DNA from 2 places in the Ferdinandcohnia sp. SAFN-114 genome. Region 2 is predicted to be linked to the other one. Evidence: a T-box and tRNA genes for the amino acid it is inferred to sense, from the RefSeq annotation. Region 2 holds a T-box; the other holds one or more tRNA genes.

Region 1 (3,426 bases), on a different contig from region 2:
TTTTCAGATTCTGCAACATATACAGCACACGCTGCATCACCTGTGATATTAATAGCAGTACGTGTCATATCAAGTAATCGATCAATACCAATAATTAAACCGATACCTTCTGGTGGCAAACCAACTTGATTTAGAACCATGGCAAGCATGATTAAACCAACACCAGGAACACCAGCGGTACCTACACTTGCAAGCACAGCTGTTAGGATAACCATAATAATTTGCGTAAACGTTAGATCAAATCCGTATACCTGTGCAATGAAGATGGTGGCAACACCTTGCATAATAGCTGTACCGTCCATATTGATAGTCGCACCTAATGGTTGAACAAAGCTACTAATTGGTTCAGGAACCTTTAGATTTTTTTGTGCAGTATCCATAGATACAGGAAGAGTGGCACTACTACTTGATGTACTAAAAGCAACCGTCATCGCAGGTGCAAAACCTTTGAAAAACTCAATAGGGTTTCGTTTTGCCAATACTGCAATCGTACCACCATAAGTAATGGCTGCGTGAACAAGTAAAGCGGCAAGTACAATTAAGAAGTAAGCAAGCATGGCTTTAATTGCAGCATACCCTTGGCCACCAATAGCAGTCGCTATTAAGCCGAACGTACCATATGGAGCCGTCTTCATTACAAGATTAACAAGATACATTAACACTTCATTTGCTTGCTCAAATAAATTAACAATACCTTTTGTTTTTTCGCCTAACACGGTTAGAGCAAAACCTATAAAAATAGCAAATGCAATAATTTGAAGCATATTTCCATCAGTCATTGACGTAAATGGATTTGTCGGGATAATTCCAATTAGTGTTTCCATAAATGGAGGAGCTTCAGTTGCCCCTTCATAAGTAGCCCCTTGCGTATCAAAGGCTCCACCAGCGCCAGGCTTGAAAATGGAAGCTAGCGCGATAGCAATTGTAATCGCTATCGTTGTTGTTGCTAAAAAATAAGTGATCGTTTTGGCACCAATTCTTCCGAGTTTCTTAGGATCACCAAGGCCTGTAACTCCTAGAGTAATAGAAACTAAGACAATTGGAACAACAAGCATTTTAATTAAATTCAAGAAAATTTGACCAAGTGGTACGAATAACCACGTATTCGCAAGTTCAAAAATGGAAGGTGACGTTACGTTTAAGATAAGACCTACAAGTGCACCAAGACCTAAACCTAATAAAATCTTTTTAGTTAATGACATAAAAAACCTCCTCTAAGTTGTATTGAAAGTGTTTTCTTTTTTTGGCAAAACAAATGGGAATGCGCATGTCGAAGAACAGCATTCTTTTCGTAAGACACAAAAAACCACGAGAGTGTGGCTCGTGGCTTATCGATAAAATTGCGCAACAATGCTCTCTCCAAATGCTTACGAGGTTAGCTGTCGGATTCGGATGAAGAGTATCTCCTACCTTTATAAAAAAGGATTCACCCCGTGTGCTCTTTTGCACGTTTATGGTTCCCCCGTTTCCCAAAAATGGGAATTCAGCGACTATTAAATTGTACTTTGCCTTGATATTATATTTATACAAATAAAATGAATATATGTCAATAATAACATATATTTATGGTTTTTACGATGTTAATATTTTCATAGGAAAATAGTGAACGACAAATAGCAAAAACCACAAAATTATGTATTCACGATAAAATGACTAGAATTTAATTGACAAACACTCAAAACGGATGTATATTATGAATTATTCATATAGTGATTCCGTAGCTCAGCTGGGAGAGCACTACCTTGACAGGGTAGGGGTCGGAGGTTCGAGCCCTCTCGGAATCATCATGAGATCACTTGAGTTTTCTCAAGTGATTTTTTTGCGTTTATTTTTAGACTTTGGATAATAATTATAATAATTTTATCCGTTTTTGGAGAAAGTATCCTTGTTAGGACTAGACTGGGAGGTTGGTCGTTCACATGGAGGATAAAAACAAGATTCGTCTAACAGCTGCGGAGATGTCGAGCTTATGGACACAATACATAAACGATACGTTAGCTGAATGTGTTAATTTGTATTTTTTAGATAAAGTTGAAGATGAGGAAGTACGTCCAATTATTGAATATACACTGGAAGCATCTAAAGAAAACCAAAAAATTGTACGTGAAATTTTTGAAAAAGAAGAATTTCCTATCCCATTAGGATTTACAGAACAGGATGTAGATTTTAAAGCTCCTAGACTATTTTCTGATACTTTCGTATTAATGTACCTAAGGCAAATGTCTATTCTCGGAATGGCAGGTAGTAGTGGAGCACTGGGCCTTGCGACACGGCCCGATGTAATTGCTTTTCATAAGCGGGTATTAAATTTAGGTGTTGAATTGCAGGACCAAACACGTGAATTAATGTTAAAACAAGGAATATATGTAAGACCTCCGTATATATCTATTCCCGACAAGGTTGATTTTGTAGAGAAACAGCATTTTTTAGCTGGTTTCATGGGGAAGAAAAGAGCACTAACCTCTATTGAAATTAGTCATTTATTTTTAAATATACAGACCAATGCGATTGGTAAGGTACTGATGACAGGATTTGCACAAACTGCAAAAGGTGATGATGTAAAAAAATTCTTAGTAAGAGGAAAGAAACTTTCGCAAAAATATATAGAACTTTTTAGCGACTTTTTAATCAAAGAGGATCTTCCTGCTCCAATGAGTTGGGATTCAGCTGTTACAGATAGTAATGCGAGTGTTTTCTCTGATAAACTTATTATGTTTCATGTGTCAGCTATGATTGCAGCGGGGATTGGGAATTTCGGAATGGCCATGGCGGCTAGTCCAAGGAGAGATATAGGATTTAGATATGCATCATTAATTCCAGAAATTTCGATGTACGCTGAGGATGGGGCAAATATTATGATTAAACATGGGTGGTTGGAGGAGCCTCCACAAACAGATAACAGAGAAAAAATTATTAAAAAACAATCTTGATAAAAAAAGACAAAGAGAACGTATCAGTCCCTTTGTCTTATTGTGTTTATTAATATGTTTAAATAAAGGATTAAGCCGACTTAACCGTAACATTCTTCTTTTCTTTACGTTTCTTAGCATATTCAGCAGTTGCAGTGAAAAGTACGTCCGATGATGAGTTAAGAGCAGTTTCACAAGAGTCTTGTAGGACACCGATGATGAAACCAACTGCAACGACTTGCATGGCAACATCGTTCGGAATTCCGAATAAGCTTGACGCTAAAGGAACAAGTAAAAGTGACCCACCGGCAACACCAGATGCACCTGCTGCTGAAATTGCTGATAAGACGCTAAGAATTAGAGCTGTTGCAAAATCAACTTGAATGCCGAGTGTATGAACAGCTGCAAGAGTAAGAACAGAAATCGTTACTGCGGCACCAGCCATATTTACAGTTCCGCCTAATGGGATTGAAATAGAATAAGTATCTTTATTTAATCCTAGTTTTTCACAAAGGTT
Region 2 (3,426 bases):
GTGGCAAGTTTTGCCATATTTCCTCGGTAATAAACGGCATGAATGGGTGTAGTAATCTCATCGTGTTGTCTAAGACATATGCAAGAATCGATCTGGTTGTTTTCTTTGCTTGCTCATCTTCACCGTATAAAGGAAGCTTCGCCATTTCTATATACCAATCACAGAATTCATCCCAAATGAAGTTATATAAAACTCGACCCACTTCACCGAATTCATATTTATCTGCAAGCTTTGTTACTGATTCAATTGTTTCATTTAGGCGAGTTAAAATCCATTTGTCTGCAACAGATTTTTCACCACTAAAGTCAATATCTTCGAACTTCATGTCACCCATATTCATTAATGCGAAACGTGACGCATTCCAGATCTTATTGGCAAAGTTCCAAGTTGCTTCAACTTTTTCCATACTAAAGCGTAAATCTTGACCAGGTGAACTTCCAGTAGATAAGAAGTAACGTAATGAATCGGCGCCATATTGGGCGATAACATCCATTGGGTCCACACCATTTCCGAGTGACTTACTCATTTTACGGCCTTCCGCATCACGTACCAGACCGTGAATCAGAACATCTTTAAATGGCCGTTTTCCTGTAAATTCTAGTCCTTGGAAAATCATTCTTGAAACCCAGAAGAAGATGATATCATAGCCAGTTACAAGAGCATCTGTAGGGTAATAGCGTTTAAAATCGGCTGCTTCCTTATCTGGCCAGCCCATTGTGGAGAATGGCCATAAGGCAGAACTGAACCAAGTATCTAAAACATCATTGTCCTGCTCCCAGTTTTCGATATCACTTGGTGGCTCATGGTCAACATAAACCTCACCTGTTTCTTTATGGTACCATGCTGGAATTCGATGCCCCCACCATAATTGTCGTGAAATACACCAGTCACGGATGTTTTCCATCCAGCGCAAGTATGTTTTTTCAAATCGTTCCGGAACAAAATTTACTTTCTCCTCTTGTGATTGAAGCTTAATTGCCTCATCTGCTAATGGTTGCATTTTTACAAACCATTGTGTGGATAGGTATGGCTCAACTACAGCACCGCTTCGCTCACTGTGACCTACTGAATGGAGATGCTCTTCAATATTAAATAGCACGCCTTCTTCTTGAAGATCTTTAACAATTTGTTTTCGGCATTCAAAGCGATCCATTCCTTGGTATTTACCAGCGTTTACATTCATGGTTCCATCTTCATTCATAACTAAAACACGCTCAAGATTGTGACGATTTCCTACTTCAAAGTCATTCGGGTCATGTGCCGGTGTAATCTTAACTGCACCTGATCCAAATTCCATATCAACATAATCATCTGCCACAATCGGAATTTCTCTACCAACGATTGGGAGAATAACCGTTTTACCGATTAAATGCTTGAAACGCTCATCTTCTGGATGAACAGCAATTGCTGTGTCACCTAGCATTGTTTCTGGTCGAGTCGTAGCAATCTCAATAGATCCGCTTCCATCTGCTAACGGATAACGCAGATGATAAAATGCACCCTGAACATCCTTATAAATTACTTCAATGTCAGATAGAGCTGTTTTTGTAGCTGGGTCCCAGTTGATGATATATTCACCGCGGTAAATTAGACCTTTTTTATATAAGGTAACGAATACTTCACGTACCGCCTTAGAAAGTCCTTCATCAAGAGTGAAACGTTCTCTGGAATAATCAAGTCCAAGACCTAGTTTAGACCATTGTTCACGAATATGGCTCGCATACTCTTCCTTCCACTTCCATGTCTCTTCTACAAACTTTTCTCGCCCTAGGTCATAGCGAGATTTTCCTTCTTCACGTAGCTTAGCCTCGACCTTTGCTTGGGTTGCAATACCAGCATGGTCCATTCCCGGTAACCATAACACATCATAGCCTTGCATTCTTTTAATACGAGTAAGTATATCCTGTAAGGTTGTATCCCACGCATGACCTAGATGTAACTTACCAGTTACGTTTGGTGGTGGAATGACAATCGTATAAGGTTTTTTCTCAGCATCATCTTTTGCTTCAAAAAATTTACCCTCTAACCAATATTGATAGCGCCCCGCTTCAATGGCTTGCGGATCATACTTAGTTGATAAAGTCTTTTCATTACCTTCCATTTGAGTTCCTCCTTAAACTAATAAACAAAATCAAATGCGCCTTGGCGTATTTGCCGTCCAGATTTTTTCGAGCTTGCTCGAAAAGTTTCTTTTGAAAATCTGTGACATCCGCCGGAGGCTTATTTTTCAGCTTCGGCTGAATAAATAAAAAAACTCCATTCATCCTAATAAAAGGACGAATGGAGTCTATTCGCGGTACCACCTTTTTTCATAGATAAAAAACGTATCTATGCTCTCAAAAAAAGATAACGGCTTTTCACCGGCTTTTACTACTTCATTTCATAAAAGCTACTTAAGGGTGACCTTCCATCGTTACGTTCCTAAGAAATCTCACAGCTAATGATTTCTCTCTCTGAAGGTGTTCACAATGTACTCTTCCCTGTCATCGTATGTACTCATTATGGGGATGTAAGTTAAGTTCTTTAAAGAATTTTACTACTTATTTTGTTGAATTTCAATAGGTATTGTCAATAAGGGTAGCCAAGTTTTTTATACTTTATTCTCTTTAAGTTAATTTGTTACAAAATTTTCAATCTGAATTGACAGGAACTTTTCTGCTTTTCCAAGCATAGTTTAGTTATAGGATTTCTTTGAAGGGAGAGATAAAGCATGAGAAGACGACGATTTAGAAAATACTCTTATCCTCATTGGCTACGACAATGTAGAGATGTTTGTCACCAATTTATCATCCCCATCACCATTGTTCAAGCGGTTCGAACTATATTTATACCCACCTCATTTGATGTGCTCTTTTTGGCCATATTAATTTTACTCGCAGTTGCATTTTACCTCGACATGATCTAAAAAATCCCATACTTTATTCCGTATGGGATTCTTCTTCCTCTTGTTCTTTTCTTTTTTGTTCAGCTTCCAACAGTTTCACTGAAACAAATTCAATATTTTTAGTCAACCAATAGGCTCGTTGTAAAACTTGGACATGTTCTAGCTCTGATTTCTTCCGTTTATTATCCATGTAATTTCGAAGACATTTATAGATTGGCTCAGGGAAAGTCAAATGGCTTAGAAAGAGATAGAACTCTTCTTCACGTAATGGAAAACGGCTTTGATAGGTTTCAAACCATTCAAGACAATCTGTACACAAAGTCGGATAAGTCTTTAATATTCGAAAATAGAGGCTTACTAAATCATTGGTAGGGCTGGCATACCCTGCCCTTTCAAAATTTGATAGATAGCCCCTTCCACTGTCATCATATAAAAAATGTGTATCTGAAAAATGATTAAGTGTTAATGCGGTACGGTATGCTTTTTCTCCTTTCATTAACTCATGCCATTTATCGAGTTGTGATCTTGCAAATGAGGCTGCT

What was found. The T-box of region 2 lies ahead of ACR65M_RS00485 (valine--tRNA ligase). A T-box ahead of a tRNA ligase gene usually reads a tRNA of that ligase, here a tRNA-Val.
Region 1: it has a tRNA-Val gene. The T-box ahead of ACR65M_RS00485 (valine--tRNA ligase) is inferred to sense a tRNA for this amino acid. The anticodon was not compared.

What each region holds. Positions count from the first base shown of each region.
Region 1 is NZ_JBPFDQ010000119.1:5,590-9,015, forward strand. It holds gene ACR65M_RS24500 (dicarboxylate/amino acid:cation symporter) at 1-1,202, opposite strand, end outside; cyclic di-AMP (ydaO/yuaA leader) riboswitch at 1,349-1,499, opposite strand; tRNA gene ACR65M_RS24505 (tRNA-Val) at 1,712-1,784, shown strand; gene ACR65M_RS24510 (DUF3231 family protein) at 1,920-2,930, shown strand; gene sstT (serine/threonine transporter SstT) at 3,001-3,426, opposite strand, start outside.
Region 2 is NZ_JBPFDQ010000001.1:100,685-104,110, forward strand. It holds gene ACR65M_RS00485 (valine--tRNA ligase) at 1-2,101, opposite strand, end outside; T-box leader at 2,270-2,496, opposite strand; gene ACR65M_RS00490 (YszA family small membrane protein) at 2,711-2,905, shown strand; gene ysxE (spore coat protein YsxE) at 2,919-3,426, opposite strand, start outside.